Regions from separate parts of the Pseudomonas sp. NPDC087697 genome, predicted to be linked through region 1. Evidence: riboswitches for the same ligand, from Rfam matches in the RefSeq annotation. Region 1 holds a riboswitch; each other region holds the start of a gene.
The links. Region 1 has a riboswitch for cobalamin ahead of cobO (cob(I)yrinic acid a,c-diamide adenosyltransferase). Riboswitches for the same ligand answer to the same signal wherever they lie in the genome.
Positions count from the first base shown of each region.

Region 2: another riboswitch for cobalamin. It lies ahead of cobW (cobalamin biosynthesis protein CobW); the one in region 1 lies ahead of cobO (cob(I)yrinic acid a,c-diamide adenosyltransferase).
Region 3: another riboswitch for cobalamin. It lies ahead of ACIPIN_RS01730 (HoxN/HupN/NixA family nickel/cobalt transporter); the one in region 1 lies ahead of cobO (cob(I)yrinic acid a,c-diamide adenosyltransferase).

Region 1 is NZ_JBIUVW010000012.1:117,327-129,993, reverse strand. Features, by position in the region: gene ACIPIN_RS11910 (hypothetical protein) at 169-753, opposite strand; cobalamin riboswitch at 911-1,148, shown strand; gene cobO (cob(I)yrinic acid a,c-diamide adenosyltransferase) at 1,229-1,840, shown strand; gene ACIPIN_RS11900 (cobyrinate a,c-diamide synthase) at 1,851-3,188, shown strand; gene bluB (5,6-dimethylbenzimidazole synthase) at 3,185-3,835, shown strand; gene cbiB (adenosylcobinamide-phosphate synthase CbiB) at 3,832-4,740, shown strand; gene cobD (threonine-phosphate decarboxylase CobD) at 4,733-5,725, shown strand; gene ACIPIN_RS11880 (cobyric acid synthase) at 5,722-7,173, shown strand; gene cobU (bifunctional adenosylcobinamide kinase/adenosylcobinamide-phosphate guanylyltransferase) at 7,324-7,845, shown strand; gene cobT (nicotinate-nucleotide--dimethylbenzimidazole phosphoribosyltransferase) at 7,842-8,897, shown strand; gene cobC (alpha-ribazole phosphatase family protein) at 8,894-9,469, shown strand; gene ACIPIN_RS11860 (adenosylcobinamide-GDP ribazoletransferase) at 9,472-10,203, shown strand; gene ACIPIN_RS11855 (MarR family winged helix-turn-helix transcriptional regulator) at 10,338-10,742, shown strand; gene ACIPIN_RS11850 (MFS transporter) at 10,809-12,017, shown strand; gene ACIPIN_RS11845 (hypothetical protein) at 12,014-12,136, shown strand; gene ACIPIN_RS11840 (OmpP1/FadL family transporter) at 12,220-12,667, opposite strand, start outside.
Region 2 is NZ_JBIUVW010000010.1:134,981-147,647, reverse strand. Features, by position in the region: gene ACIPIN_RS10540 (CbtA family protein) at 1-106, opposite strand, end outside; gene ACIPIN_RS10535 (CbtB-domain containing protein) at 118-309, opposite strand; cobalamin riboswitch at 407-630, opposite strand; cobalamin riboswitch at 817-1,028, shown strand; gene cobW (cobalamin biosynthesis protein CobW) at 1,130-2,203, shown strand; gene cobN (cobaltochelatase subunit CobN) at 2,207-6,094, shown strand; gene ACIPIN_RS10520 (ATP-binding protein) at 6,244-7,251, shown strand; gene ACIPIN_RS10515 (VWA domain-containing protein) at 7,254-7,907, shown strand; gene ACIPIN_RS10510 (phospholipase D-like domain-containing protein) at 7,966-9,612, shown strand; gene ACIPIN_RS10505 (tyrosinase family protein) at 9,747-11,309, shown strand; gene ACIPIN_RS10500 (DUF2182 domain-containing protein) at 11,312-12,046, shown strand; gene ACIPIN_RS10495 (hypothetical protein) at 12,147-12,667, opposite strand, start outside.
Region 3 is NZ_JBIUVW010000001.1:397,266-403,591, reverse strand. Features, by position in the region: gene ACIPIN_RS01750 (lysis protein) at 1-511, shown strand, start outside; gene ACIPIN_RS01745 (hypothetical protein) at 582-842, shown strand; gene ACIPIN_RS01740 (SOS response-associated peptidase family protein) at 847-1,524, opposite strand; partial or broken gene ACIPIN_RS01735 (lysis protein) at 1,642-1,743, shown strand; gene ACIPIN_RS01730 (HoxN/HupN/NixA family nickel/cobalt transporter) at 1,913-2,968, opposite strand; cobalamin riboswitch at 3,005-3,147, opposite strand; gene ACIPIN_RS01725 (TlpA disulfide reductase family protein) at 3,231-3,734, opposite strand; gene copC (copper homeostasis periplasmic binding protein CopC) at 3,841-4,215, opposite strand; gene ACIPIN_RS01715 (TonB-dependent receptor) at 4,363-5,388, opposite strand; gene ACIPIN_RS01710 (DUF2946 domain-containing protein) at 5,474-5,806, opposite strand; gene ACIPIN_RS01705 (hypothetical protein) at 6,202-6,326, opposite strand, start outside.

The sequences.
Region 1 (12,667 bases):
TCCTCAGACGTAACAACCCGATATCCCATGATGCTTCCTTAAATCGACGCTCCTACATCATGGTCCAAAAATATTCGACCACAACACGCCAGCTCCTACAGTGGATGATGTACACCTCGTAGGAGCTGCCGAAGGCTGCGATCTTTTGACGTTTTGTTCCTCGTGTTATCAGCCGCGTGCCTCTTTGAGCAATAGTGCGATGCCCGGATGGTAGTTGCCGGCTTCGTTGTGCAATTTGCGGTACGCGTAGGGGAAGTACCAGGCCACGGCGCAGGTGTGTTCCTTTTGCAGGTCGTCGACCATGTCCTGCAACTCTTCCGGGGTGGGACTGTGCTGGGCCTTCTGTGGTGCGACGAACAGGCAGCCGAGTTTCAGGTCACTGGCGTAGCTGATTTTTTTCGCATCGCTCGCCGCATCAAGCAGGGCCTGGGAGAGGTTCAGGTTGTTGACCCGCGGCCAGCGTTGGGTGGCCTGAAGATAGACGCGTTCTTCTCCACTTGCGATAAACAGATCGGCGCGGCTATTGCGCTCGCCTTCCTCGATCTGCTTTTTCGTCGGAGTCTGTTCGAGGGTGACCATTTCTGCCATCCACGCCGCTGCCGAAAGCAGGCTCAGGTTGGCGCGTTCGTCAAACCAGTAGGGGCTTTCGTTATCGCCGCGTACCGCGTTGTAACGGTCGATGCACTCAAACCAGCGTTCCAGTACCGGGCGCAGGAATTCCAGCTTAGGGTTACCGATGATCATGCCTTGCATGTTGCTCACCCTTTGTTCTTGTAGTGTAAGGTTGTGGCTCTTTGATATCACCGCTTTCAGTGTGGCACAAGATTGGCGCCAGTTTATTGATTGAGGTCGGTTTCTATCCATCGATGAGCCCCCGGCTTTAATTGACGCTCCACCCCCAACCCTCTAACCTTCGCGACTTGTTTCAGGTGCTCTGTGACCCAGTGGTCAACCGAGTGAAACAGGGAAGCCGGTGAGGGCGCGTTCTTTGACAGAGCGGGCGACGATCCCGGCGCTGCCCCCGCAACGGTAAATGAGTAAAAACTGCGCTTTGAGCCACTGTGTCGAAGGTCGATATGGGAAGGCGCGCAGTTCGGCCATCCCGCCGCTCATGAGCCCGGAGACCGGCCTGATCCATCCAGCGGCATCACGGTGGGCGATGCCAGGCTTCTTGCCGTCTATTCCTATGCCTGCCCGCCGTTATCCAGCCTCAACGGAGAGCTCCCCCATGACTGATTCCCCTGATCGTGACGAACGCCATCTGGCGCGCATGCTGCGCAAGAAAGCCGTGATCGATGAGCGTATTGCCAATTCGCCGAACGAATGCGGTCTGTTGCTGGTTCTGTCCGGCAACGGCAAGGGCAAAAGCAGTTCTGCGTTCGGTATGCTTGCCCGGGCGATGGGCCACGGCATGCAGTGCGGCGTGGTGCAGTTCATCAAGGGGCGCAACAGCACCGGCGAGGAGTTGTTCTTCCGCCGCTTCCCTGAACAAGTGCGCTTCCATGTGATGGGCGAAGGTTTCACCTGGGAAACCCAGGATCGCCAGCGGGATCTCGCTGCCGCCGAGGCCGCGTGGGAAGTCTCCCGCGAACTGCTGCGTGACTCAGGCGTAGGCCTGGTGGTGCTCGATGAGCTGAACATCGCGCTCAAACACGGCTATCTGGACCTCGATCAGGTGCTCAGCGACTTGCAGGCGCGTCCGCCGATGCAGCACGTGGTCGTCACCGGTCGTGGTGCCAAGCCGGAAATGATCGAGTTGGCCGACACGGTCACCGAGATGGGCATGATCAAACATGCATTTCAGGCCGGTATCAAAGCGCAGAAAGGCGTTGAGCTGTGAGCCTCTTTATATGAATAGCAGTCGTTATTGCCCAGCGGTATTGATTGCCGCACCGGCTTCCGGTCAGGGCAAGACCACCGTTACCGCCGCGCTGGCCCGTTTGCATCGCAATCAGGGGCGTAAGGTTCGGGTGTTCAAGTGTGGCCCGGACTTTCTTGACCCGATGATTCTCGAACGCGCCAGCGGTGCGCCGGTCTATCAGTTGGACATGTGGATGGTCGGCGAACAGGAAAGTCGTCGGCTGTTGTGGGAAGCGGCGGCTGAGGCTGACCTGATTTTGATCGAAGGCGTGATGGGCTTGTTCGATGGCACACCATCCAGCGCTGATCTGGCGCGGCATTTTGGTGTGCCGGTGCTGGGCGTGATCGACGGCACCGCCATGGCCCAGACTTTCGGCGCGCTGGCGTTGGGGCTGGCGCGGTATCAGCCGGACTTGCCGTTTGCCGGTGTATTGGCCAACCGCGTCGGCACCTTGCGTCACGCGCAATTGCTCGAAGGCAGCTTGACCGAAGGCCTGCGCTGGTATGGCGCCTTGTCCCGGGAAACCGGGATCGAACTGCCGAGCCGTCATCTTGGATTGGTGCAAGCCAGTGAGTTGAACGACCTTGATCTGCGTCTCGATGCCGCCGCCGAAGCCTTGGCCAGCAGCTGCGAAGTGGCGTTACCGCCCGCTGTCGAGTTCGCCGCGCCTGACGTGATCGCTGCCGAGCCGTTGTTGGCGGGTGTGCGAATTGCCGTCGCTCGTGACGAGGCTTTTGCCTTCACGTATGGCGCGAGCCTCGACTTGCTGCGGGCGATGGGCGCCGAATTGCGATTCTTCTCGCCGATCCATGACTGCGAACTGCCAGAAGCTGACAGCTTGTATCTGCCCGGCGGTTATCCGGAATTGCACCATGTGGCGTTGGCTGAAAACACCACAATGCTCGACGCCATTCGCGCTCACCACGCTGCCGGCAAGCCGTTGCTGGCTGAGTGCGGCGGCATGCTTTATCTGCTCGACTCACTGACCGACGTCGACGGCATGCGCACTGAGTTGGTGGGGCTGCTGGCCGGTGATGCGGTGATGCAGAAGCGTCTGGCGGCGTTGGCCTTGCAAGCGGTCGAATTGCCCGAAGGCGCGCTGCGTGGCCATACGTACCACCATTCGTTGACCAGCACCGAGCTTGAGCCGATTGCCCGTGGCCTGAGCCCCAACGGTGGGCGTGGTGCCGAAGCGGTTTACCGTGAAGGGCGGATGACGGCCTCTTATGTGCACTTCTATTTCCCGTCCAATCCATCGGCGATCGCCGCGCTGTTTGCGCCAGACCTAAACCCTGTGGGGGCGGGCTTGCCCGCGAAGAGGCCATGACAGACAACGCATTTTCCGAGGCCGAGCGCGAAGCGGTTTATCGTGCGATTGCCGAACGTCGCGACATGCGTCACTTCAGTGGCGGCAGCGTCGAGCCCGAACTGCTTCGGCGTTTGCTCGAAGCGGCGCATCGGGCTCCGAGTGTCGGTTTGATGCAGCCCTGGCGGTTCATCCGCATCAGCGATCAGGCGTTACGCGGCAAGATCCAGCAATTGGTGGAAGAGGAGCGGGTGCGCACCGCCGAAGCGCTGGGCGAACGCTCCGACGAATTCATGAAGCTGAAAGTCGAAGGCATCAACGACTGCGCCGAAGTGCTGGTCGCCGCGCTGATGGATGATCGCGAGCGGCATATCTTTGGCCGTCGGACTTTGCCGGAAATGGACATGGCATCGTTGTCCTGCGCGATCCAGAATCTTTGGCTGGCGTCCCGTGCCGAAGGTCTGGGCATGGGCTGGGTTTCGTTGTTCGAACCGCAGGCATTGGCGGATCTGCTCGGCCTGCCGCCGGGGGCCAAACCATTGGCGGTGTTGTGTCTGGGACCGGTAAAGGAATTTTACCCGGCGCCGATGCTGGTTCTTGAAGGCTGGGCGCAGGCGCGTCCGCTGAATGAACTGCTGTACGAAAATTTTTGGGGAGTGAGTCAATGAGTGTGGCGTTGCTGAGTGTCGCCGGGGTAGCGCTGGATGCGCTGCTGGGCGAGCCCAAGCGCTGGCATCCGCTGGTGGCGTTCGGCCGTTTTGCCGATCGTATCGAGCAACGTTTCAACTCCGCCGGCCGTGGCTGGCGCAGTCACGGCGTCACCGCCTGGGTGATGGCGGTGCTGCCGCTGACCCTGTTGGTGACGGCGTTTTCCTGGCTGCCCTATATCGGCTGGATCGTCGAGATCCTGGCGTTGTATTGCGCCCTTGGCCTGCGCAGTCTCGGCGAACATGTCGAGCCAGTGGCTCAGGCCCTGCGCAGCGATGATCTGGAAGAAGCACGCAAGCGTGTCGGCTATCTGGTCAGCCGTCAGACCAGTGAGCTGGACTCCACCGAAGTGGCCCGCGCCGCCACCGAATCAGTTCTGGAAAACGGCAGCGATGCAGTATTCGCCGCGCTGTTCTGGTTTGCCGTCGCGGGGGCGCCGGGGGTGGTGCTCTATCGTCTGAGCAATACCTTGGACGCCATGTGGGGTTATCGCAACGAACGCTTTGAACGTTTCGGCTGGGCGGCGGCGAAAATCGACGACGTGCTCAACTACATCCCGGCGCGTCTGGTGGCTTTGACCTACGCGCTGCTGGGCAAAACCCGCCTGGCACTCAAATGCTGGCGCACCCAGGGGCCGACCTGGGATAGCCCGAATGCCGGGCCGGTGATGGCCGCGGGCGCTGGCGCCCTTGGGGTCGAGTTGGGCGGCGCGGCGATCTATCACGGTGAACTGCATCAGCGTCCACAGTTGGGTGAAGGTGTGCCAGCAGACGCCAACTCCATCGACCGCGGCTGGCAATTGGTTCAGCGCGGGGTATGGTTGTGGCTGCTGATTCTCTGTGTGGGAGCCGAGTTTTATGCTTGAGCACGGCGGCCGTTTGCGCAAGGCGGCGTTGCACTACGGCATCGCCGAAGCCGATTGGCTCGACCTGTCCAGTGGTCTGGCACCTTGGCCGTGGGCGATCCCGAACATCCCGTTGCGAGCCTGGGCGCGCTTGCCGGAAACCGATGACGGCCTGGAGCAGGCCGCACGCGAATACTACGGCGCCACACAGGTGTTGCCGGTCGCCGGCTCGCAGGCGGCCATCCAGTTGTTGCCACGCCTGCGTCGCGCCGGCAAAGTCGGCGTGCTCTCACCGTGTTATGCCGAGCATGCCGAGGCTTGGCGTCGCAACGGCTATATCGTGCGTGAAGTGCTGGAGCAGGAAGTCGACTTCTTTCTCGATAGCCTCGACGTGCTGGTGGTGGTTAACCCGAACAATCCCACGGGCCTGAGCCTGACCCCGGAACGCTTGCTCGATTGGCATGCTCGACTGGCACAGCGCGGCGGCTGGTTGGTGGTCGACGAAGCGTTCATGGACAACACCCCGCAGTTAAGCCTGTCGTCGTATGCGAATCAGGTTGGTTTGATCGTCTTGCGTTCGTTCGGCAAATTTTTCGGTCTGGCCGGGGTGCGATTGGGCTTCGTGCTGGCTGAGCGCAAGTTGCTCAAGCTGCTTGCCGAACAGGTCGGGCCTTGGGCGGTCAGCGGACCGACTCGGGTATTGGGTCAGGTCTGTTTGCGTGACACCCAAGGGCACGTGCGCCAACGCTTGCGCAGTGAAGAAGCAAGTCAGCGTCTGGCTGAAGTCCTCGAGCGCCACGGCTTCAAGCCACAAGGTGGTTGTGCCCTGTTTCAGTGGTTGATCACCGAGCGTGCTGAACACCTGCATGAATTCATGGCCCGGCAGGGCATCTTGCTGCGGCTGTTCACCCATAACAGCAGCCTGCGTTTTGGTTTGCCTGCCGATGAAGCCGATTGGCTGCGTCTCGAGCACGCTTTCGAAGCCTACGCCAAGGAAACCCCATGACCACGCTGATGGTGCAAGGCACCACCTCGGACGCCGGCAAAAGTACCCTGGTAACCGCGTTATGCCGCTGGCTGACCCGTCAGGGCGTCAGCGTCGTGCCGTTCAAGCCGCAGAACATGGCACTCAACAGCGCGGTGACCGCTGACGGCGGCGAAATCGGTCGCGCTCAAGCAGTGCAGGCCCAAGCGGCCAACCTTGAGCCGCACACCGACATGAACCCGGTGCTGCTCAAACCCAACAGCGATACCGGCGCGCAAGTGATCATTCACGGACGCGCCGTGACCACCATGAACGCGGTGGCCTATCACGACTACAAAGCCATCGCGATGCAAGCGGTGTTGGCCTCCCATGAACGCTTGAGTGCCGCCTATCCGCTGGTGATGGTCGAAGGCGCGGGTTCACCCGCCGAGATCAATTTGCGCGCCGGTGACATTGCCAACATGGGCTTCGCCGAAGCCGTGGATTGTCCGGTAGTGCTGATCGCCGACATCAATCGCGGCGGGGTATTCGCGCACTTGGTGGGCACGCTGGAACTGCTGTCAGCCACTGAGCAGGCGCGGGTCAAAGGCTTCATCATCAACCGTTTTCGCGGCGACATCGCCTTGCTGCAACCGGGCCTCGACTGGCTGGAGGAACGTACCGGCAAACCGGTAATCGGCGTGCTGCCGTATGTCATGGACCTGCACCTGGAAGCCGAAGACGGCATCGATCAGCGCCAGACCGATAAGGCCGAGCAGGTGCTCAAAGTGGTGGTGCCGGTGCTGCCGTGTATCAGCAACCACACCGACTTCGATCCACTGCGCCTGCATCCGCAGGTCGATCTGCAATTCATCGGGCCGGGTCAGCCGATTCCGCCTGCTGACCTGATTATCCTGCCGGGCTCGAAAAGTGTGCGCAGTGACCTGGTCTATCTGCGCGCCAACGGCTGGGACACGGCCATCACCCGTCACTTGCGTTACGGCGGCAAGTTGCTCGGCATCTGCGGTGGTCTGCAAATGCTCGGCGAGCAATTGCATGACCCGCTGGGGCTGGAAGGTGCGGCGGGCTCCAGTGCCGGTCTTGGTTTGCTGGCGTTCGAAACCGTGCTCGAAGAAGAGAAACAACTACGCAATGTGCGCGGACGTCTGGCCCTGGAAAATGCCGAAGTCAGTGGTTATGAAATTCACGCCGGGGTCACCACTGGTGTTGCTCTGGAGCAGGCCGCGGTACTGCTGGATGACGGTCGTAGCGACGGCGCACAAAGTGCTGATGGACAGGTGCTCGGCACGTACTTGCACGGCCTGTTCGAATCCCCGGCCGCGTGCAGTGCGTTGTTGCGCTGGGCCGGTTTGCAGAACGTGCAAGAAGTCGATTACCACGCCTTGCGCGAGCGCGATATCGAGCGGTTGGCGGATTTGGTGGAGAAGCATTTGGATACCGGGCTGTTGCGTGAACTCTGTGGGTTATAGGTCACTGTTATGGCCTCTTCGCGAGCAAGCCCTCTCCCACATTAAATCTCCAGTGAGCACAGAAGGTGTGCACGAATGCGATCCAGTGTGGGAGCGGGCTTGCTCGCGAAGACTGAAGTGACTACACCGCTAAATTGAAGGTTTATGACCATGTTGCAACTGATCCTCGGCGGCGCCCGTTCCGGTAAAAGCCGTCTGGCTGAAAAGCTTGCCAGCGAAAGCGGCCTGGCGGTGACGTACATCGCCACCAGCCAGCCACTGGACGGCGAAATGAATGCCCGTGTGGCTCATCACCGCGAGCGTCGTCCGCCTGAATGGGCGCTCATTGAAGAACCACTGGAACTGGCCCGGGTGCTGCGCGAAACCGCCAGCGCCGAGCGTTGCCTACTAGTGGATTGTTTGACCTTGTGGCTGACCAATCTGTTGATGCTTGAAGATCCTGGACGTCTGGCACATGAACGTGAAGCCCTGTTGGATTGCCTGGCGTCACTGCCGGGGGAAATTGTTTTTGTCAGCAACGAGACCGGTCTGGGTGTCGTGCCGCTGGGCGAATTGACTCGCCGCTATGTCGATGAAGCCGGTTGGTTGCATCAAGCCCTGGCTGAGCGCTGTCAGCGTGTCGTATTGACCGTCGCCGGCCTGCCCCTGACTTTGAAAGGAACTGCGTTATGACTCACTCCTGGTGGCTGAACCCGTGCAAACCGATCAACGCGCAAGCCCATGAACAAGCGGCGGCCCGGCAGCAGCAACTGACCAAACCGGCAGGCTCTCTCGGGCAGCTGGAGTCGGCGGCGGTGCAATTGGCGGGGCTGCAAGGCCGGGTCAAACCGAGCCTGAATCAGTTGTGGATTGCGATTTTCGCCGGTGATCACGGGGTGGTCGCCGAAGGTGTTTCGGCGTTCCCGCAGGAAGTCACCGGGCAGATGCTGCACAACTTTGTCAGCGGTGGCGCGGCGATCAGTGTGTTGGCGCGGCAGCTTGAGGCGCGGCTGGAAGTGGTCGACCTCGGTACTGTCACGCCTTCGTTGAATCTGCGGGGCGTACGTCATTTGCATATCGGTCCGGGCACTGCAAACTTCGTGCATGGCCCGGCAATGACGCAAGCTCAGGGCGAGCAGGCCTTGCAGGCCGGCCGCGACAGTGTGTTGCGGGCGATTGCTGAGGGTTCCGAGCTGTTCATCGGCGGCGAGATGGGCATTGGCAATACCACCGCCGCCAGCGCCGTGGCCTGTGCACTGCTCGATTGCCCGGTGGCGCATCTGACCGGGCCGGGCACCGGTCTGGACGCGGCAGGTGTCAGCCATAAAGCCCAGGTGATTGAACGCGCTCTGACGTTGCATGCCGCTCAGCGCGGTGACGTGTTACAGGCGTTGTTCAATCTCGGTGGTTTTGAAATCGCTGCATTGGTCGGCGCGTATCTGGCCTGCGCTCAGGAAGGTTTGGCGGTGCTGGTCGACGGCTTTATTTGCAGCGTTGCAGCGTTGGTCGCAGTGCGCCTGAATCCAGCGTGCCGCGAGTGGCTGCTGTTCGGCCATCGCGGGGCGGAGCCGGGTCATCGGCATGTTCTGGAAACCTTGAATGCCGAGCCTTTGCTGGATCTTGGCCTGCGACTCGGTGAGGGCAGTGGTGCGGCGCTGGCGGTGCCGTTGCTGCGTCTGGCCTGTGACCTGCACGGGCAAATGGCGACTTTCGCTGAAGCGGCCGTTGCCGATCGCCCGGCATGACATTGCGTCTGGATTTGCTGCGCCACGGCGAAACCGAACTCGGGGGCGGTTTGCGCGGTAGCCTGGATGACGCGCTGACCGCCAAAGGTTGGGAACAGATGCGCGCGGCGGTGATTGACCAAGGTCCGTGGGATCGCTTGGTCAGCTCGCCGCTGCAACGTTGTGCGCGCTTCGCCGAGGAACTGGCCGAGCGGTTGGGCTTGCCGGTCGAGCTGGATAAAAACCTGCAAGAGCTGCACTTCGGCGCCTGGGAAGGGCTGAGTGCAGCAGCGTTGATGGAAACCGACGCCGAAGCGTTAGGAGCGTTTTGGGCTGACCCTTACGGATTCACGCCTCCGGAGGGTGAGCCGGTGACCGTGTTTTCCGTGCGGGTGCTGGCGGCCGTCGAGCGCTTGCATCAGGCCTACGCCGGCGAGCGAGTGCTGCTGATCAGTCATGGCGGGGTGATGCGTTTGTTGCTGGCCCGCGCGCGTGGATTGCCGCGTGAACAGTTGCTCAACGTTGAAGTCGGTCATGGCGCGCTGTTTTCGTTGCGCGTCGAGGCGGATGCCGTGCTCAGGGAGGAGGGCTGAACATGCTGCCATTCTGGATCGCCCTGCAATTTTTGAGCAGCTTGCCGATTCGTCTGCCGGGTATGCCAGCGCCTCAAGAGCTTGGGCGCTCGCTGCTGTTCTATCCGTTGGTGGGGCTGCTGTTTGGTGGGCTGTTGTGGGCGCTGAACTGGCTGCTGCTCGGTGCGCCAGCGTTGCTGCATGCGGCATTGCTGTTGAGTGCCTGGGTGGTGCTCAGCGGTGGTTTGCACCTCGACGGTCTGGCCGACAGCGCCGATGCCTGGCTCGGCGGTTTTGGCGATCGCGAACGTACATTGATCATCATGAAAGACCCGCGCAGTGGGCCGATCGCGGTGGTGACATTGGTGTTGGTGCTGTTGCTCAAGTTCACGGCGTTACTGGCGTTGATCGATCAGCACTCGATAGTCGGTTTGATCCTCGCACCGGTGATCGGCCGCAGTGCGTTGCTCGGGTTGTTTCTGAACACGCCGTATGTGCGTGCCGGCGGCCTGGGACAGGCACTGGCCGATCATCTGCCGCGCAAGGCCGGTCAGCAGGTGTTGTTGCTCAGTGCGCTGGTCTGCGTGCTGATGGGTGGCTGGAGCGGTGTGGTTGCGCTGGTGTTGGCGGCACTGATGTTCTTCTGGCTGCGGCAGGTGATGCTGCAGCGTCTGGGTGGGACCACCGGCGATACGGCAGGGGCGTTGCTGGAGCTGCTGGAAGTGGCAGTGTTGATTGGGATGGCGCTGATCTAAAGGGATTGCGTAGGAGCTGCCGGAGGCTGCGATCTTTTTGTTTTGAGAATCAAGAGATCGCAGCCTTCGGCAGCTCCTACAGTTGTTTGATAATCAAACTTGCTTTCGGTTAACCGCGGGTATATACACGCACCATGCTAGCCTCTCAATGTTTATGCACCAACCTGCGTCGCGCCGCTCGTGGCGTCAGCAGGCACTACGACGGCGCCCTCGACGGCTTCGGGATCAACGTTGCGCAGTATTCCTTGCTGTGCAATTTGCAGCGTCTCGATCAACCGAGTATTTCGACCCTGGCGGAAGCCATGGGCCTGGATCGCAGTACCCTGGGGCGCAATCTACGGGTGTTGGAGGGGGAGGGGCTGGTGATGATGGTTGAGGGTGAAGACCAGCGCAATCGCATCGTGCAGCTGACCGAAGCCGGGCGCGAACGCCTGGCAGCGGCCTTACCGGCCTGGGAAGCGGCGCAACAGCGGCTGATTGATCGTCTGGGCGCGGAGAAGCGCGCAACCTTGCTGGCCTTGCTGGATGAACTCGCCTGAGGCGGCGGGCCTTTCCAAACATAAGCCTGAACTTAAGCGGGTATATACCCGCTACGGAGAATAAGAATGACATCGATGTGGCGTACCAGCGGTTGGGTTCTACTTGGGAGCGCACTGATTCTTGCGTTGTCGCTTGGCGTGCGACATGGCTTCGGGCTGTTTCTGCCGCCGATGAGTGCGCAGTTCGGCTGGGGGCGTGAAGTGTTCGCCTTTGCCATCGCCCTGCAAAACCTGATCTGGGGGCTGGCTCAGCCATTCACGGGTGCCTTGGCGGATCGCTTCGGCGCGGCGAAAGTGGTGCTGGTCGGTGGCGTGCTGTACGCCGTGGGGCTGGTGTTCATGGGCTTGTCCGATTCGGCCTGGTCGCTGTCGTTGAGTGCCGGGCTGTTGATCGGCATCGGTCTGTCCGGTACCTCGTTCTCGGTGATTCTTGGCGTGGTGGGACGTGCCGTGCCACCGGAGAAACGCAGCATGGGCATGGGCATCGCCAGTGCTGCTGGCTCCTTTGGCCAGTTCGCCATGTTGCCTGGCACGCTGGGGTTGATCGGCTGGCTCGGTTGGTCGACCGCGCTTCTGGTGCTGGGAATGCTGGTGGCGCTGATTGTGCCGCTGGTCAGCATGCTCAAGGACAAACCGCTGCCAGTGCTCGGTCATGAGCAGACCCTGTCCGAAGCCCTGCGCGAGGCGTGTTCGCACTCAGGTTTCTGGCTGCTGGCGTTCGGCTTTTTTGTCTGTGGTTTCCAAGTGGTGTTTATCGGCGTGCATTTGCCGGCCTATCTGGTCGATCAGCATCTGCCCGCCAGCGTCGGCACCACGGTGCTGGCGTTGATTGGCCTGTTCAATATCTTCGGTACTTACACCGCAGGCTGGCTCGGCGGGCGCATGTCCAAACCGCGTCTTTTGACTGGTCTCTACTTGCTGCGTGCGGTGGTGATCGGTCTGTTCATCTGGGTTCCCGTGACGCAAACCACGGCTTATCTGTTCGGCATGGCCATGGGGTTTCTCTGGTTATCGACGGTGCCTTTGACCAACGGCACGGTAGCGACGCTGTTTGGTGTGCGAAACCTCTCTATGCTCGGTGGTATCGTTTTCCTCTTTCACCAGTTGGGCTCGTTCCTCGGAGGCTGGTTGGGTGGGGTGGTTTACGATCGAACAGGAAACTATGACTTGATCTGGCAAGTGGCGATTCTTCTGAGTCTGTTGGCGGCAGCCTTGAACTGGCCCGTGCGCGAGCGCCCGGTGGCGCGGTTGCAAGTGCAGGCGAGTGCGGCATGAACAATGTCGGAGCATGGTTCGCCGCAGCCGGTGCTGGCGCGCTGTTGTTGGCGCTGGCCTGGTGGGGCTGGCATCAGGGTGGTCTGGCACTGATGCAGTTGGGTATGGGGACCTGCTGAGCGTCCACTAAAAAGCCCCGCCTCTGTACAAGAGTGCGGGGCTTTTTCAATTCAGCGGGTGAGCTGTTCGGGCTCGCCGTGAATCAGAAGCGGTAGGTCGCGCCGACACCAAAACCATTGGCGCTGTTTTCGTACTTGGCTCTGTAACTGTCTACCTGATTGGAGTTATTCACCGTGACAGCTTTTTCCTTGAGGTAGGAGTAGGCGACGTCGATAGTCAGATCATCGGTGACGTTGTAGCCAGCGCCAAGGCTGAAGACCGTGCGGTCACCCGTAGGAATACGTGGGGAACGGTCAGTATTGTTGGTAGGCGACTGGTCGAAGGTCAGACCAGTGCGCAATACCCACTGCTTGTTCAGCTGGTAGGAAGTACCGATGGCGTAGGCCCAGGTATTGCGCCAGTTCTGCTCTTCGGTGATCGTGCCGAACAGGGCAGGGGACAATGCACCGCCTTGTGCCGCAGTTACACCATCGTTGTTGACGGTGATGTTTTTCAGACGGCTCCAGCGAGTCCAGGTGGAACCTGCATAC
Region 2 (12,667 bases), on a different contig from region 1:
CCGCCTGAAGAATCAGTGGTGCGACCCAGAAGCTTTGCAGCAAGGTCAGCAGCAGGGCGGCCAGCAAGCCAGTGAAACCTGCGGTTTGCGCAATACGCTTGATCATGTCAGCAGGTCTCAATGGCACGGGAAGGCGGAGCTGTGACGGGTATCGTGGGCGGCGTTGTGCACCGCGTCGATGTGCGAGAAACCGGCGAAATACACAAGGCAAGCGCCCAGAATCGATGCGCCGATAGCGGCAACAAGGCGTTGGCTCAGGGTGGACGTGGTGCTGGCGGTGGTATGGCGAGTGCTGCTGATGATCGACATGGCGCTTCCCTCTGGTCAGTCAGTGGGTGAATCGAGCGCATGAAAACCCCGCGAGCCGGCACGCAGAGGCTAAAACAGCGCCCGCCCACCGCGGGTTTGTTATTGATGTGTTGCGGGCCGGTCTCCGGGCTCACGAGGGGCTGGCATTCGCCGAACCTGCAAGAATCGCCTTCCCATGTCGTGCTGACACAGTGGATCTGATCCTTCGCTCGCTTACCGTTGCGGGGGCAGCACCGGACTGACATGGCTTTTGAGTAAAGCACATGATTCACCGGTTTCCCGTTTCACCCTGTGAAGGGCACCCGTAACAAGGCGTGTAGGAGAGCATGGGCGAGGGCGGGGCGTCAATTGGCAGGCGTTCTCAACTCGAGATCGGGGCGCCTCTATCGCGAGCAAGCTCGCTCCCACAGTTGACCGCATTCCAATGTGGGAGCGAGCTTGCTCGCGATGGCGTCATCACAGCCGCCACAGAACTCAGGTGAACATTGACCCGCCCCGATGCGATGCGTAGCCTTGCGCTTTCGAGGTTCTTTGGCGCGTGCGCCGAAGCTAAGAAGGGAACGCGGTCAATGCCGCGGCTGCCCCCGCAACTGTGAACGGTTCTGTTTCTGCCATGCCACTGCACGCTCTATCAAGAGGTGCGGGAAGGTGCAGAAATCGCCAGTCGAAAGACCGGTACGCCGTCAGCCAGGAGACCTGCCTCGACACAGATTCTCACTTTCAACCGGGCGGGGTGATCCGGTGGCGAACTCTTCAGGCATGCGCGTGCGCGTTGCCGGTTGTCGTCCCGTATGCCCGCCACCTTGCCAAAGGGCATCCGATGAAAACACTGGCCAAACTTCCCGTCACCATCGTTACCGGCTTCCTCGGTTCGGGCAAAACTACCTTGCTGCGACACATGCTCGATAACGCCCAGGGCCGGCGCATCGCGGTGATCGTCAACGAATTCGGCGAGCTGGGCATCGACGGCGAAATCCTCAAGCAATGTTCCATCGGTTGCACGGAAGAAGAAGCTAACGGCCGCGTTTATGAGCTGGCCAACGGCTGCCTGTGCTGCACCGTTCAGGAAGAGTTCTTCCCGGTCATGCGTGAGCTGGTCGCCCGTCGCGCTGACCTGGATCACATCCTCATCGAAACCTCTGGCCTGGCCCTGCCAAAACCGCTGGTCCAAGCCTTCCAGTGGCCGGAAATCCGCAGCGCCTGCACGGTCGATGCGGTGATCACCGTGGTCGACAGCCCGGCCGTGGCCGCTGGTACTTTCGCGGCGTTCCCGGATCAGGTCGACGCCCAGCGCAAACTTGACCCGAACCTGGACCACGAATCGCCGCTGCACGAGCTGTTCGCCGACCAACTGGCCAGCGCCGACCTGGTGATCCTCAACAAGGCCGACCTGATCAGCCCGGCGGATCTGGCCAAAGTGCGTCTGGAAGTCGCTGAAGAGCTGCCGCCAGCGGTGAAAATCATCGAAGCCAGCAGCGGTCGCCTGCCGCTGGACGTGTTGATCGGCTTGGGTGCCGGCTCTGAAGAACACATCGACAGCCGTCACAGTCACCACGACCATCACCACGATGGCGACGATCACGATCATGACGACCATGATCACGACGCCTTCGATTCGATTTCCATCGAACTGCCACAAGCCGACGAAAGCCTGTTGCTCGATGCCCTGACCCAATTGGTGGTCCAGCACGGCATCCTGCGGGTCAAGGGTTTTGCCGCGATCCCGAATAAGCCGATGCGCTTGCTGATCCAGGGCGTGGGTACGCGTTTCGACAAGCACTTCGACCGTCAATGGGCCGCAGACGAAGCGCGCAGCACACGTTTGGTGCTGATCGGCCAGCAACTGGACGCCGCCTTGCTCGAAGCGCAGTTGCGCGCTGCGCTCAGCGTTTAATCCATGCACCTGCTCAGGACCCAGCCCGGCGGTTTCGTCTCGGATGACAACATTGCCGACCTTGGCCAAACCCCTGCCGAGCTGGTGATTCTGTGCAGCGGCGACTCCAGTCTGGCGCTGCTCGCCGAAGCGGCGCAGCAGTTGCCCGAGGACTACCCGAGCCTGCGTCTGGCCAACCCGATGCAGGTGCAGAATCACGCCTCGGTCGACTTGTATGTCGACGAAGTGCTGCGCCACGCCAAGGTGATTCTGATTTCGCTGCACGGCGGGATCGCCTATTGGCGCTACGGCATCGAGCGCCTGGTGGAGCTCTCGCAACGCGGAGTGCAGCTGATTCTGGTGCCGGGCGATGACCGTCCCGACCCGGAACTCAGCGACCTGAGTACCGTGCCTGTCGAAGACCGCGAACGGCTTTGGCATTTCCTGCGTCAGGGCGGCATGGGCAATGCGATGGACTTGTATCGCTGCCTGGCCAGCCGTTGGCTTGGCCGCGATTACCCGTGGGCCGAACCACAGGTTCTGCCGCGTACCGCGATCTACCATCCGCACAAAAGCAACGCGACGCTGGGCGATTGGCAAGCCGACTGGCAGGTTGATCAGCCGGTGGCGGCGGTGCTGTTTTACCGTTCGCACTTGCAGGCGGCGAATACTGCCTTCATCGATGTTTTCTGCCAGCGCTTGCAGGCTGCGGGGCTGAATCCGCTGCCGATTGCGCTGGCCAGTTTGAAAGAGCCCGGCTGCCTGACGGTGGTCGAGGACTGGCTGGATGAGGTGCAGGCTTCGGTGATTCTGAACACCACCGGTTTCGCCCAATCGAGCCCCGAAGCACCCCACCTGCGGCCATTCCGACGCAATATTCCGGTGATCCAGGCGATCTGCGCCCAGGACAACGAACCGGGTTGGCGCGCCAGCGAGCAAGGGCTTGGCCCACGGGATCTGGCGATGCACATCGCCTTGCCGGAGCTCGATGGACGGATCATCAGCCGACCGATCAGCTTCAAGGACCTGGCCTGGCGCAGTGAGCGCAGTCAGTCCGACGTGGTCTGCTATCGACCGCAACCTGAACGCATGGACTTTGTCGCCGAACTGGCGCGGCGCTGGGTCGAGCTGGCGCGGGTGGCCAATGGCGAAAAACGCATTGCGCTGATCCTCGCCAACTACCCGACCCGCGACGGACGGATTGGCAACGGTGTTGGCCTCGACACGCCGGCAGCGGCGTTGAATATCCTGCGGGCGCTGCAGGCTGAAGGGTATCCGTTGCCTGCCGATTTACCGGAAAGCGGCACCGCGTTGATTCAGCAATTGCTCGGTGGGGTCAGCAATGACCTGGAGAGCATCGACCTGCGCCCGTGTCAGCAAAGCCTGGCGCTGGACGACTATTTCTCGATGTTCAACGCCTTGCCCGAAGCCAACCGCGCTGCGGTGCTGGAGCGTTGGGGAACGCCTGAAAACGACCCGATGTTCCGTGGCGGACGAATGATGGTTGCCGGGCTGCGGTTTGGCCTGACCTTTGTCGGCATTCAGCCGGCGCGCGGTTATCAGGTCGACCCGAGCGCGGTCTATCACGATCCGGATCTGGTACCGCCCCACGGCTATCTGGCGTTCTATTTCTGGTTGCGTAAAGCCTACGGCACCCATGCCGTGATTCACGTTGGCAAGCACGGCAACCTCGAGTGGTTGCCGGGTAAGGGCGTTGGCCTGTCCGAAAGCTGCTGGCCGGACGCGTTGCTCGGGCCGCTGCCAAATATTTATCCGTTCATCGTCAACGACCCGGGTGAGGGCGCGCAGGCCAAGCGGCGCACTCAGGCGGTGATCATCGACCACCTGATGCCACCGTTGACCCGTGCTGAAACCTACGGCCCATTGCGCAATCTGGAGTTGTTGGCCGACGAGTATTACGAAGCCCAGTTGCTCGACCCGCGGCGGGCTCGCGAGTTGCAACGCGACATCCTCAACCTGGTGCGTGAAACCCATATCGACCGCGAGTTGCAGCTCGACGAAAAACTCGACAGCGACGCGGACGCGGCGATCTGGTTGCCGCGTCTGGATACATATCTGTGTGATTTGAAGGAATTGCAGATCCGCGATGGCCTGCATATCTTCGGCGAGTCGCCGACCGGGCGGTTGCGCATTGACACCTTGCTGGCGTTGCTGCGGATTCCGCGTGGCGACGGGCGTGGGGCGCAATCGAGTCTGTTGCGGGCCTTGGCCAAGGCTTTCATGCTGGGCTTTGATCCGCTGGATTGTTCTTTGGCCGACCCGTGGGTCGGGCCAAGACCGGCGGAGCTGCAATCGCTTAGCGATGAGGCCTGGCGTACGGCGGGCGATACCCGTGAACGTCTGGAATTGTTCGCCACTCAACTGATCTCGCAGACTGTGAATACCGAGGTCGAGCTACTGAACCCGTCTCAAGCCAAGCCCGGCCCCTGTGGGAGCGAGCCTGCTCGCGAAGCGGTTAATCATTCAACATTGATGTCGATTGACCCAGCGCTTTCGCGAGCAGGCTCGCTCCCACAGGAGGCAGGTTGGTCTGACGTGAAAGCAATCATCGACAACCTGTGTGAAGTGGTGGCGCCGAGACTGGACGCCTGCGGTCCGGCGGAAATGCGCGGTTTACTCGACGCCCTCAGCGGTCGCTTCGTCCCGGCCGGGCCGAGCGGGGCGCCGAGTCGCGGACGCCTTGATGTACTGCCCACCGGGCGCAATTTCTACTCGGTGGACGTGCGCAACCTGCCGACCACTACCGCCTGGCGCATTGGTTTTCAGTCGGCGAACCTGATTCTTGAACGGCACCTTCAGGACCACGGCGATCATTTGCGTCAGTTGGGCCTGTCGGTCTGGGGCACCGCGACTATGCGCACCGGTGGCGACGACATCGCCCAAGCCATGGCGCTGATGGGCGTGCGTCCGGTCTGGGCCACGGGCAGTCAACGGGTCGACGACTTCGAAATTCTGCCGCTGAGTCTGCTCGACCGGCCACGAGTGGACGTGACGTTGCGTGTCTCGGGGTTTTTCCGCGATGCCTTCGCCAACCTGATTCGACTGTTCGACGCGGCCGTGCAAGCGGTTGCCGCACTGGATGAGCCCGACGATATGAACCCGTTGGCGGCCAAGGTTCGTGCTGAGCGTGAGGCGCTGATCCATTCCGGACTGGATGAGGACGCCGCAGCACGACAGGCCGGCTGGCGAATTTTCGGCGCCAAACCCGGTGCTTATGGCGCGGGTGTGCAGGGCGCTATCGATGGTCGTCTGTGGCAGAGCCGCGAGGATCTGGCCGAGGTCTACCTGAATTGGGGCGGCTACGCTTACGGCGGTTCCGATGAAGGCACGGCGGCTCGCGAACAGTTCGCCCAGCGCTTGAGCCAGGTTCAGGCGGTGTTGCAAAACCAGGACAATCGCGAGCACGACTTGCTCGATTCCAACGACTACTACCAGTTCCAGGGCGGCATGCTTGCCGCCGTCGAAAGCCTCAGTGGCGAAGCGGCTGCGAGCTACCATGGCGACCACAGTCAGCCAGACTTGCCGAAGATCCGTACGCTCAAGGAAGAGCTGAACCGGGTGATCCGTTCCCGTGCGGCCAACCCGAAGTGGATCGACGGGGTCAAGAGGCACGGCTACAAAGGCGCTTTTGAACTGGCGGCCACCGTCGATAACCTGTTCGCCTTCGACGCCACTACACAACTGATCGACGACCATCAGTATGCCTTGCTGGCTGACGCGTATTTGCTTGACCCGTCGACCCGCGAGTTCGTCCAGCAGCATAATCCGCACGCCTTGCGCGACATGACCGAACGCATGCTCGAAGCGCAGCAGCGCGGGATGTGGCAGGAGCCGGGTGAGTATCGGCAGGCGCTGGAGAATTTGCTGCTGGATATAGAAGAAGACGGGTAGGCCAGATGCTGCTCGCTGATCTCATTGCGAGGACTGCGTCCTCGATCGCGGGCAAGCCTTGCTCCTACAGGCAGTGATATCCGTAGGAGCAAGGCTTGCCCGCGATGACGTACTGACAAACACCACCGACCGCAAACGAGACATTCGACATGACCGATACCCCGCATTTCCCGCTTTCTGCCGTGGTCGGCGCTGATGCCTTGAAACTGGCGCTGTGCTTGACGGCCATCGACCCGAAAATCGGCGGCGTGCTGATCGAAGGCCCGCGGGGCATGGCCAAGTCCACGTTGGCCCGTGGTCTGGCGGACTTGCTCGCCAGCGGGCAGTTCGTCACCTTGCCCCTTGGCGCGACTGAAGAGCGGCTGGTCGGCACCCTCGACCTGGACGCTGCGCTGGGCGAAGGTCGTGCACAGTTTTCTCCCGGAGTGTTGGCCAAGGCCGACGGCGGCGTGTTGTATGTCGATGAAGTGAATCTGCTGCCCGATCATCTGGTGGATTTGCTGCTCGATGTCGCTGCCAGCGGCACCAACCTGATCGAGCGCGACGGCATTTCCCATCGGCATTCGGCGCGCTTTGTGTTGATTGGCACCATGAACCCGGAAGAGGGTGAACTGCGTCCACAACTGTTGGACCGTTTCGGTCTGAACGTCGCCCTCAGTGGTCACACTGCTCCCGTTGAGCGCGGTCAGATCATCCGTCGCCGGCTGGATTTCGACAGCGATCCCCAAGGTTTCTGCGCCCAATGGGAAGCTCGGCAGCAGCAATTACGCGAGCGCTGCCAACACGCCCGTGCGGCACTGGCGAACATTCCTCTGGACGATCAGGCGCTGGGGCAGATCACCGAGCGTTGCTTTGCCGCCGGGGTCGACGGCTTGCGCGCTGACCTGGTCTGGCTGCGTGCCGCTCGCGCCCATGCGGCGTGGCGTGGGGCAGAGGCGATCAACGAGGAGGATATCGACGCGGTCGCCGAGTTTGCCCTGCGTCATCGTCGTCGCGACACGCCGCCGTCTGCGCCGAACCAGAATCCCGCGCCAGACTCCTCCGCGGCTCAACAACCGAACCCCGGCGAAGGCCAGGGCCAATGGGGTGAAATGCCCGCTCGGGCTTTGCCCACCGGCGCCCGTCGTGAAGTGCCGAGCTGGCCAAAAAAGCCTTAGGCATTCGCCCTCGATCTGACGCGGGGGCGAATGCCAAACCCCGTGCAGGACGCCTGAAAAACGGCAGGCAGGGCCAGCGTCGAGCCACCCAAAGTGGCTCGATCAATTGGCCCGGCACGCTACTCAACGGCCGCCCGCGTCAGCGCGAAGATCTACTGTTTCACCTGCGCAGTCGTTCGCCCCATGAATTGTGGCTGGTGATCGTCGATGCGTCGGCCTCGACCCGTCGTCATCAGGCGCTGAGCGATGCCAAAGGCTTGCTGGCGCAATTGTTTGATGACGCCTATCGCCAGCGCGCGCGGCTGGCACTGCTGACGGCCAGCGGTGTCGCGCCGAAGTGGCAGGTGCAAGGGCTGAAAGCCTCGGCCAGCCTGCGCGACTGGCTCGACGCGTTAGGCGCGGGCGGTGGCACGCCGCTGTTTGCCGCGCTGGATGAAGCGGCGCGTTGGCTGACGTCGCGGCAAAAGCGTTTTCCGGCAGAGCAACAACGCGTGTTGCTGTTGACCGATGGCCGCCTCAAAAACGCGCCAGCGCTGGTCGCGCTCAATTGCCCGGCGTTGCTGGTGGACATCGAGCGCGGGCCGATTCGATTGGGTCGGGCGAAAGCCCTGGCGCACGAGTTGAACGCAGATTATCGGCATATCGACACGCTTTAATCGGTCAAATAGCCAACAGCACCTATGCTGTGGATTCAGCCCACCACAGGAGTGAACCATGCGTGTTCTAGCCACTAACAGTCAGGACGATTTCCGCGTCAAAGCCTATGCCGGCACCAACGGGGTGCTGCTGGCCATGGACCTGGCCGAACCACGCCGCAAAGGCCTGCTCGGTTTTGCCATCGAAAAACAGCAGGGCAGTGGGCCTTGGGAGTTTCTGTTCAACAGCCTGACCTTCCCGGGCAAGGCGCACACCTTTCCCCAGTACAGCGCGACGCCGAGTGATAGCGCGCCGTTGCAGAAGTTTCGTTGGGCCGATTACGCGGTCAATCCGGGCGTGACGATCAACTACCGAGTGCATCTGGCCTATGGCACCCCGGATGCGCCGCAATTGGGCGAGGCCTTGGCGGTGACGGTCACCACCGACAATGGCTTGCCGGCAGGCCAACATGTCATTTTCAATCGTGCGGTGGCGGCCAGTCAGGCCTTCTCCCGCAAGTTCCCCGAGCTCGATGCACAGCTGAGTGCCAACAAAAACCTGTCCCTCGACGACTGGCCCGCCGCACCACGGCTATGGCTGGAGAACGGCTTGCTGGAGGAGATCACCGGTTTCATCGAGCGCGCCGTGGACGGTCAGTGGGCGCTGGACATTGCGATTTACGAGTATCAGTTGCCGACCATTGTCGACGCGGTCAACGCGGCGTTCGGGCGGGGTGCCAAGGTTCGGGTGCTGTATCACGCCAAGCCGGGTGACACCGATACCACCATGAATGAAGAGAGCCTGGCGAAGCTTCCCGCCGAGAACAAACGAGGCCGGGTGACCCACGCCATCTTCCACGACAAGTTCATCGTACTGAGCAAGGTCGATGGTGCAGGGGAATATCGGCCTCAATCGGTGCTGTGCGGCAGTACCAATTTCACCGACAACGGTGTCTACCGCCAGGCCAACGTGGTGCATGTGCTGGACAATACTGTGGTGGGCACCCGCTACCTGCAAGTGTTCGAGCAGATCTGGGCCGCACCGACCGATGTGGGGGCCACACGCAGCTGGTTGACCAAGAACAACCCGATGGACCCATCACAGCCGTTGTTTGTGGGTTTTTCACCGCGTACCGGCCAGGCCGATTTGCAGCAATTTGTCGAGATCATCAATGCGGCGAAGAAGGACGTTTTGTTTGTCACCGCTTTCGCGCTGCCGGATGAAATCCTCAATGCCTTGCTCGGCCAGCCCCACGACGATGTACTGCGCTATGGCCTGCAAAACACGGCCAGCCGCATCACCGGTTTTCACGCCGACCGCACGGCCGATTTCGCCGCCACTGCGCTGCTTAACACCGGTATCGAGGGTTGGCTCAAGGAAAGCATGAAAGGCCAGAAGGGCGATCTGCTGGTGCACCTCAAAGCCATCGTCGTCGACTTCACCACCGACGCGCCGATCATCATCAGCGGCAGTCACAACCTGAGCATCAACGCTAGCGAGAGCAACGACGAAAACTTCCTGATCATTCGCGGCGATGTCGACCTGGCCGACCGTTACGGGCTGGAATTGCTGCGCTTCTACGAGCATTACCGATTCCGCTATGCCGCGAAACAAGAGAACCTCAAGCAGGTTCCGCCACTGGCGGTGGATGACAGCTGGACCAACGACTATTACCTGGACGGCGATCTGCGAATGCTTTCGCGGTTGCGTTTTTCCGGGAGATAAGTAACGCCCGACTCCGCGTGGCCTTGAACGTCATGCCGCCGGTCTGCTTTCACAGGGGCTGGGCGGCACTTGATCTACCGTTGCCTGTTGAGGAGTGCGCTCCTCATCCACGCGGTTTTTCAGGGAGATCTACCATGGCACATGTACGGCGTGATGTATGGAATCTAGGTTCTGGCTGGAGTGATGCGTTGTTGTGGTACGCACGCGGTGTCGGAGTCCTGCAGCAAAGGCCAATCACTGATCACACCAGTTGGCGATTTCTGGCGGCCATTCACGGTATCGATGTCCCGCTTTGGCAAGACGCCGGTTATCTGCGACGGGGCGACAAACTGCCGTCGCAGGAAGATCAGGATCTCTACTGGAATCAATGCCAACACCAATCCTGGTATTTCTTGCCTTGGCACCGTGGTTACGTAGCTTCATTCGAACAGATTGTCCGGACGGCGATTGTCGGTCTGGGCGGGCCAAAGGACTGGTCACTGCCTTACTGGAACTACAACGACAACCGGCAGACGCTGAAAATGCCTGCCTGTTTTGCCGCTGCCTCGCTGCCCAATGGCGAGCAGAATCCGCTGTATGTGCAACGTCGGTTCGGCCCCAATGGCGACGGGGTGATTGTCCTTGACGAAGCGCGGATCGATCTTCGTCCAGCCCTCAAGGAGCATCACTTTGCCGGTTCCTCTTCGGGTGGTACGCCAGGTTTTGGCGGCCCTGAGTCGATATTCGCACACTATGGCGATGTGAACGGTCTGCTTGAGCAGCAACCGCACAACTATGTACACGTTGCCGTTGGTGGCCGGGCCCGGGGCAATCCGAACCTGAGAGGGTTGATGATCAACCCCAACACGGCTGCTCTGGACCCGATTTTCTGGCTGCACCATGCCAATATCGACCGGCTTTGGGATGTCTGGCTCAAGCGCGATCCGAACGACCAAAACCCGGTGTCGGCCGCATGGGTCGCCGGCCCGCCAACCGGAGGTCGAGGTTTCTCCGTGCCGACGACCAATGGTGGTCGCTGGTCGTTCCGCGTCGGCGATATGCTGGATACCCGGGCACCTAAACTCGATTATGTTTATGAGGACACCTCCGATCCTTTGCACGGTACTCGTGCGTTCCAGCAGCGGCTTGAAACACTCGGCGTAGCGCCTCAGGTCCCCGGAGCCGTAGCCGCGAAGGAGAAAACATTGAGCAAACCTGTGACTGCCGAGTTGATCGGCGCCAACGACCAGGCCATTGATCTGAACAGCACGACTGTCGAGACGCCGGTACTTCTGGACAGGGCAGCGTCGGCCAAGGTTTTTGGCAATCTGAAGACCAGGGCGTTCAGCGCGACGGCCACGCCAGCCGATCTCGATCGGGTGTTTCTGAACCTGGAGAACATTCGCGGCGATAACGATGCGGCCACGTATGACGTGTACATCAGCCTGCCGGTCGAGGGTCAACCGTCCGCCCATCCTGACGTGCGTGCAGGCTCGATCTCGCTGTTCGGGGTGAGTAACGCCAGCAGGACGGATAACCAGCACGGCGGCAAGGGGTTGAGCCATGTGCTGGAAATCACCGATATCTTCGACAAGCTCAGCGCCAGCGGTGCGCCGGACCTGACGAAGTTGACGGTGCGGTTCGTGGCGGCCACCGAGATTCTGCCAGGCGACAACATCAGCGTGGGCAGAGTGAGCGTCTATCGGCAAGGTCGCTGAACATGGCGCAGTACCTGGTGTTTGCATTGACCCGAGGCCCCCGGCCATGGCTGATCCTGATCAGCCTGGCCGGGTGGGGGCTGTTGCTCGGTGCGGCACAAATGCTGTCTATCCCGGCGTTCTGCGGGACATTGCCTGTGCTGGACTATGCCGCCAGTTGGCAGGGGATTGAGCAGGCGTTGCTGTTCAATCCTCCTCGCCAGCTGTTGTCTTCGTGGTGGCTGATGTTGTTGGCGATGATGCCGTTGCTGCTGGTTCACCCTCTGGATTATTTGTGGCGGCGCAGCCTGTTGCGCAAGCGCTGGCAGGCCGTGGCGTTGTTCGTCATCGGTTTTTCGGCTGTCTGGACCCTGACCGGTGTGCTGCTGATGGCGCTGACGGTGGGGGCACGGGTGGTGCTCGGGTTTTACCCGATGGACACATTGATCGTCGCGCTGGGTGTGTGCCTGATCTGGCAGGCCTCACCGTTCAAGCAAGCGTGCCTGAACCACTGCCATTATCAGCCGCGGATTTCGGCGTTCGGCCTCGACTTTCTCAAGGACTGCCTGAAATACGGCATGGTCAGCGCACGTTGGTGCGTCGGGTCGTGCTGGGCGCTGATGTTGTTGCCGATGCTGGCAGAGCAGGGGCAAGTGCCGCTGATGCTGTTGAGCATGGGCTGGATGCTGTGGGAACGGTTTAAAAGTCCTCGCCCTGTTCGTTGGCATTGGCCGTTTCAACTGCGCCTCTTTCGCTGAAAACCACCCTCGTAGGAGCTGCCGAAGGCTGCGATCTGTTGATCTTGAAAGTCAAAAAGATCGCAGCCTGCGGCAGCTCCTACGAGGGTTGTGTAAGCCATCAGTTTTTCGGGGCCGGGCTGACGGTCGCATTGCGCCAGGCGGTTTGCAGTTGCTCGTTCAGTAGTGTCGGTACGGTTTTGCCTGGCTGTTTCTCCAGGCTGACTTTCAGGCCATTGAGTGAGCGACCACTGAGGCGATTGCTCGCCAGGTCTTCACGGAATACCCGCTCGGCTTGTGCGTATTGCCCCTGAGCCAGCAACGCATAGCCCAACGACTCGCGTAGCGTGTAATACCAGTCCGGCGGCTCGTTGTAGTTGAGCGCGTCCTGGATTTGCACGGCCTTGCGCCAGGCCGCAATGATCTGTGCATTGCGGTCACCCTCGAGGGCCTGGAGATCGGCGTTCAACTCCTGTTTCTGATCCTTGCCGAACACCTCTGTGCCGGCGTCCCTGAGTGCCGCCATATCGAGTGTTCCATGGCTGCTGCCCTGAGCTTTGTTGAGCAGGATCAGGTTGGCAATGCGGAACAGCTCCACGGCTTTGTTGCTGCCATATCTCAAGTCCGGATTCGCGCTCAAGG
Region 3 (6,326 bases), on a different contig from region 1:
GCCGGGGCGCCTGATTGGCGTCGCAGTGTTGCTGGCCGTTGTAGGTGGCGGCGCGGCGGCGCTGGCTTGGCAGCTACAGGACTGGCGTTACGGCCAGCAACTGGCAGAGCAGGCGCAGATTCAGGGCGAGACGCTGAACGAGCTGACCCTGGCCGCCGCCGCTCAGCAGCGCGCCGAACAAGACAAACGCCTCGCGCTCGAGCAGCGCCTGGCGACCAGCGACCAAACCCACTACGAGGCTTTGACCAATGCTCAAAAAGACCAGGCTCGCCTGCGCGATCGCCTTGCTACTTCCGATTTACGGCTGTCAGTCCTCATCGACGCAACGGATTCAGCCGGTGGTTGCGCAATGCCAGCCGCTACCGAAGCCGGCAGCGTGGTTCATGGAGGAACACGCGCCAGACTTGACCCAGCGCATGCTCAACGAATTATCGGCATCACCGACGATGGTGACCGGGGATTGATAGCTCTGGCTGCATGCCAGGCGTTTGTCAGAGAAGTGAATCGCTGAAGCATTGCAGAGCATATTTTTGTCCTTGAAAGGATGGCAGACTGCACGGCGGCCGGGGAGGGCCGCCAATATGAAAGCTCTTTGTGTAGCCGTATCAATGCTGGCGCTTGCCGGTTGCGCCAATCATCCGCTTGATTGCGCGATTGGCATCATTGCCTGGGATGACTGCCTTCCTGGTACAAAAGGGTATGAGGTTCGCCAGCAAAGTTTAAAAAACCTGTCGGCCGCCAGGGCGGAGAAGAGCACTACAGATGACGCTGTTTGCCAATCGTACGGCGCTAAGCCGGGGAGTGATGCCTACGTGAATTGCAGGGTTCAGCGGGACAAATAACATTTCAGATCGGCTTTATCAGACTCTGGCCTTGGTTGTGCACATTGCCCACGCTCGGACTTACCCTGAACCACTCGAACGACTCGGACGGCTCTCCCTGTTGAATCATCATATGTTCGGCGCGCTCCTTGGGCGTTGCCGGGTCCAGCCATTCCCGAGCCAACTCTGGCGCGAGCACCACCGGGCGCCGGTCGTGGATGTCCACCATGCCGCCGGCCGAATCGGCAGTGATGATCACGAAACCGTCATACTCGCTCGGCTCGTGATCGCCGGTCGTAAACTGGCCGATTGAGGCGCAGAAGGCAGGGGCACCATCTCGGCGCCGGATAAGGTAGGGCTGTTTATTGGGGCCACCTTCATCGACCCACTCATACCACCCGTCGATTGGCGTAATGGCGCGGTGTGGCCAGATCGCCCGGTAGAATGGGCTATGCGCTACCTTTTCGACCCTGCCGTTCGGTTTCGCTGGCTGGTCGGTTGCCCAATGCGGTCGCCAGCACCACCTGACCAGATCGGCGCGCAGCGTGTCGCTTTCCTGGCGAAAGAGGGCGACCCTTGTTGTAGGTGCGACGTTGTACTGCTCGAGCGGCTGGTCGCCGACGGTGTTGACCAGAGCATTGGGCATGCTCAGCGCCGCCACGAAGTCGTGGATACCACGGTACTGGGAAAGTCTTCCGCACATTGGCAAAGTCCTCCAGTGGAGATTTCAGCATAGCTGAGTGCGGGGCTGCTCATCTCCGTACAAAACCGATACCGGCGGCGGAAGCGTGGATCATGGCGGAGCGCGCCCATGACTTGCCCCGCGCATGCTCAACGAATTATCGGCATCACCGACGACGGCGACCGGGGACTGATTGCGCTGGCGGCGTGCCAGGCGTATGTGAGGGAGGTATCACACTGAGGCTGAATGACCGCAATCGACCCAAACCAGTCATTCGTGGCAGGCAGAAAACAGCCAGGAGCGGACACTCTGTCGTTTGCGCATGTGCAGAGAAAATTAGCGGGAATTGCCGGCGACCCAGTTAGGTCGCCACTTTATCCAATGACCGAGCATTACTTACTGCTTGATCTCAGCACTTTACTTCCAACGCATCAAACCCTTTTATGCGGTAGAGCATCACCGAAATGACCCAACTGGCGATAAAAATACCGATGATCATGTAGCCAAGCATGCCAAAGTTGTCGTTGAGTTTACCTACCACATCCCATACTGGGCCCTGCATGGCCAGCTTGTTCGCGATCAGACCTAGCGCCTCAATGCTTCCGATCAACACGGCGACCACAACCGATACCAGGGTGATCGTCATGTTGTAGTAGATCTTGCGAATCGGCTTCATATAGGCCCAGCCGTATGCTCCCAACATCAGATGACCGTCCAGCGTGTCGACCAGCGACATGCCTGCGCTGAAAAGAACCGGAAAAACCATGATTGCCCATGGCGACAATCCTTGGGAAGCCTGGCTGGCGGAGATTCCTAACAGCGCGATTTCAGTGGAAGTATCGAACCCCAATCCGAACAGGAAGCCCAAGGGGAACATGTGCCAGCTTCGGGTGATCAAGCGAAACAATGGCCGGAAAATCCTCGCAAGAAAACCACGATCCGCCAGCAGCAGGTCAAAGTCGTCCTCGACATAGGTACCACCCTGCCTGACGTGGCGCCATGCCTTGTAAATCGACCTCAAAATAATCAGGTTCATCAGCGCGATGAGGAATAGGAACAAGGCGGAAACTGAGGTGCTGATAACGCCCCCCATCTCCCTATAGCTCTCAAAGTTGGCTTTCATCGCTGAGGTGGCAAGGGCGACACCAATGGACGCGAGCACAACAACAGCGGAGTGACCGAGGGAGAAGAAAAACCCCACGGTGACTGGACGTTTTTTTTCCTGCATCAGCTTGCGAGTGACGTTGTCGATAGCTGCAATATGGTCAGCATCTACCGCATGCCTGAGCCCAAAGCCGTAGGCAAGTAGAGCCGTGCCAAGGAGAACGGGGTGATCGTGAAAGGCCACCAGCGCCCAGACCCAAGCAAGAACGTTAATACCGATCAATACCCCATAGATGCCAAAAATCTTGGCTCGTACCTGGCTATTGGAGTCGCTGAAAATCTGAGCGAGACGAAGAATCATCGAACATTACCTTTAGGGAACACGCGCCCCATTTGGATTGAGAAGAGCACAAAACGAGGTCTGACTCCTGGACTCATTCGGCTTAAAGCCTGCGATCCAGATACAGTGGCGCGACCGTGCCGGAATTACACCGGCTTCTCGTTATGCAACATATTGAAACATCTGCCTGGGCAGTCTACGCAGGCGCAGATGATGTTTGTAAAATAATGCCTAATTGCTCGATCTGACGACCCTGTGGTCTAGAACTTGAGTTACCCATCGGCTAATGCGCTGTCAGTAATGGAGTCACAAGCTGATCCAGCAACGGCAGATCGATTTTTGGGTCGCCCACGCTGCCATCCTTGCGCACCACACCTTGCCGGTCGATGACGTAGGTCATCGGCATGCGCCAGATTCGGCCAAACCCCTGGAAGTCGGCATCACGCTGGAACGCCGCAGGATAGCTGTAATGGGCCATGACTTTGTGCACCATAGCGTCGTCTTCCGGCTCATCCATGCTGATCGCAATGATCTTTAGTCCTTCGCCTTTGTGCTGCTGATAATAGGTTTCCATGGCCGGCATTTCTTCACGACACGGCTCGCACCAGGAGGCCCAGAAATTCACGATCACCACCTGGCCAGCCTGTTTCTGCAAATCAAACGTTTCGCCATTCAACGTTTTTGCCGTCAGGTTCGGAGCGTGCTCGCCTACATCAATCGCCCATGCGGGCAGACCAACCAGGCTGCAACAGAGTGCGAACAATGGCAGTAGTCTTTTTGCGGACATCAGGTTTCCCTCGGTTTCATTGGCTCAGCACAGTAGGCTGAGTCGGTCTCCGATAGTCGAAATACGGTGACGAGGCGTCGGTGAGTGTCACCGACGCCCCACATCATCACTCAGTGATCTTGAATGTGTAGCTGCCTTCGCTCTTGTGGGTGTCGACTGAAACGGCATGCCACTCGACTTTGTACGATCCTGGCTTCAAGGGTTGTTCTGGGGTAACGATCAACAGTTTTTTGTCGTTCGGAGCCGTGTCGATACCTTTGATGGCAACCGGCTGCCCGTCGTCAGTGACAGTTACTTTCGTGAACTTTGCTTCGACGCCTTCGGAGAAATTCAAATGCAGCTCTTTGGGGGCTGTAACGCTGCTGTCGGCGGCAGGCATTTCGTTTTTCAGGTGAGCATGCGCAAAGGCATTGCTGATCGATGCGAGAGAGGCGATCAGGGCGACAGCAGTTAAGGCTTTCTTGGTGAAATGAGCAGACATCTTCAAGTACCTCGATAGTGGGATAGGTGGTGTATCAACTCGGCATTTTCGAGCCCGGAAGGGCTGTATGCGCCGTGTCTCGAATCACAAACTCAGGGTAGTACCGGGGAGGGCGTGCTCACCCGTCACCCGGTGACTGTCGGCGAACTAGAACGCGTAACGCGCCCCCATGGTTGCGGTATAGCGCGGAGCAAGCTGCACGCCGTTGACGTTTTGATACACCGGCACCTGCACGAAACTGTAGAGCGAGACCTTTTTACCAAGCGGCACCGTCACACCTGGGCTGAGGTAGGCCAGCGTTCCGCCGGTACTGATGGTGTCGGCATTGGCACCGTCATCGTGCTCGACGTGCCGTACGTTCAGTTGAATTTGCGGCATGACGTAGGCGTTGCCCATGTAACGCAGACCCACGTTCAGATTGACGCCATCGCCGGGGCGATAGTGATCGCTGGAGTTCAGCGCCTTCTGCACCATGGCCTGGCCGAAGTAGTCCCAGTTCTTGTTGAGCGTATCCATGTAATAGACACCCAGGATGCCGTCGGTGGTGCCGGTGCCAGGTTGCAGACCACGATCAATAGCCACAGGATCAGGAGAGGTCGGGTCGCTCGACGCAGCGGTGTCGTCATGGGCGCCGGTGGGCAGCTTCAAGCCGAACATCACGCCAAGATTATGTTGCGGTGTGAATCCCTGGTAACGGCCGATGATCTTGACGTCGCCCAGGCTGGAGGTCTTGGAGTCGTACTGGCCGCCGCCATCGCCCGGCGTGGTGCCGTCCGATGCGGTGCCCAGCGTGCTGTGGCTGCGAAAGATATAAGGCACTTGCAGATCCACACCCCAGCTCGGATTGAAGCTGTAATCCAGACCCAGTGTCAGGTAGTTGTTACGCGTGTATTTCTCCACTTCCTGGGCGTTGCCGTTGTTGGAGACTTGGCTCGCGGCGCTTGGGGAAATGGTGCTGGTACCGCTGCGCAACTGGTTCTGATTCAGGTAGTCGTAGCGCAGATCCAGTTTCAGCCCGGACGAACTGCTGATGCCGAGGTTGTCCCAATCGGAGCTGAGGGTGCAGCCGCAACTGGCACAAGCCAACGCAAGGTGTGGAAATAAAGCGGTGACAGACAAAACCGCGAACGGCAATACGGTACGCCGGGTACGGCGGCGTGATGGCATGACCATGGAGATGGCATTCCTTGATTAAGTTGCAACGGATAGGGGCAAGCATCCCGAGCAGGCTGGGGATGGTTGGTCATCGCAAAAGAAATCAGGAAAAGGTAGGTGGGCCGCGCGGCTCTGAGATCAGCCAGACTGCATTCAGGTACGGTTTATAGGTCGCTTGCGCAAGGACTACGTCTGTGCGACCGGATAGCTGCCACTGAACGATGCTGGGCGGTAAACCGATGTCTACCGCATGCACGACGCACAACAGGCAATGGCATTCGTGATACTGATCCGGCGCGGGGTTACGGCTGTCGGGGGCGTGCCCGGTCATGCCGGCCATGTCGCAGTGTTCGCCCATCTCCATCGACTGCCCATGTGCAGCAGGCAGCCAAAGCATCACGCTCGGCAGCAACGCTGCAAGCATGGCCAAGCACATGGCAAGCTGACGCAATGAGTGGGGAGCCCGAGACATGGACACGAAAGTGACGTCGCTAATTGTTATTAGGCCGAAATGGCAAAATCGAAATACGGGTACTGCCTTGTGAGCACTTCAATCCAGGTGCCCGGCTCGCTAACGCTTGCAGTGATCCTGCGACGTTCGTCCTTCGTCGGAGCCAAGGGTGACAAACAATGGTAACAAGCACAACGCATCAATAATGCGTGCGACATTCCGCCGCAACACATGACGAAGGCTCTGATGCTCTTGCCTCACCAATGCGCTTGGCAAGGTATGCCGTCGGTGCCTATGACCGCTCTTGGCCGATAGCCGTCTTTCACGAAATCACTGCTTATTTTTGCCATAGAGGACCACGCGACGAGCTGTAGCCGGCATCACTCGGGCGTCATCAGCACCGCAAGCGTCATTTTGATGAACTCCTCGTTCTTGTCGATGGTGTCCAAGGCACCGCGCACGTTGTCGGCGACGTCGGCTGAGCCGCGCGCTTCGACCCAGTTGG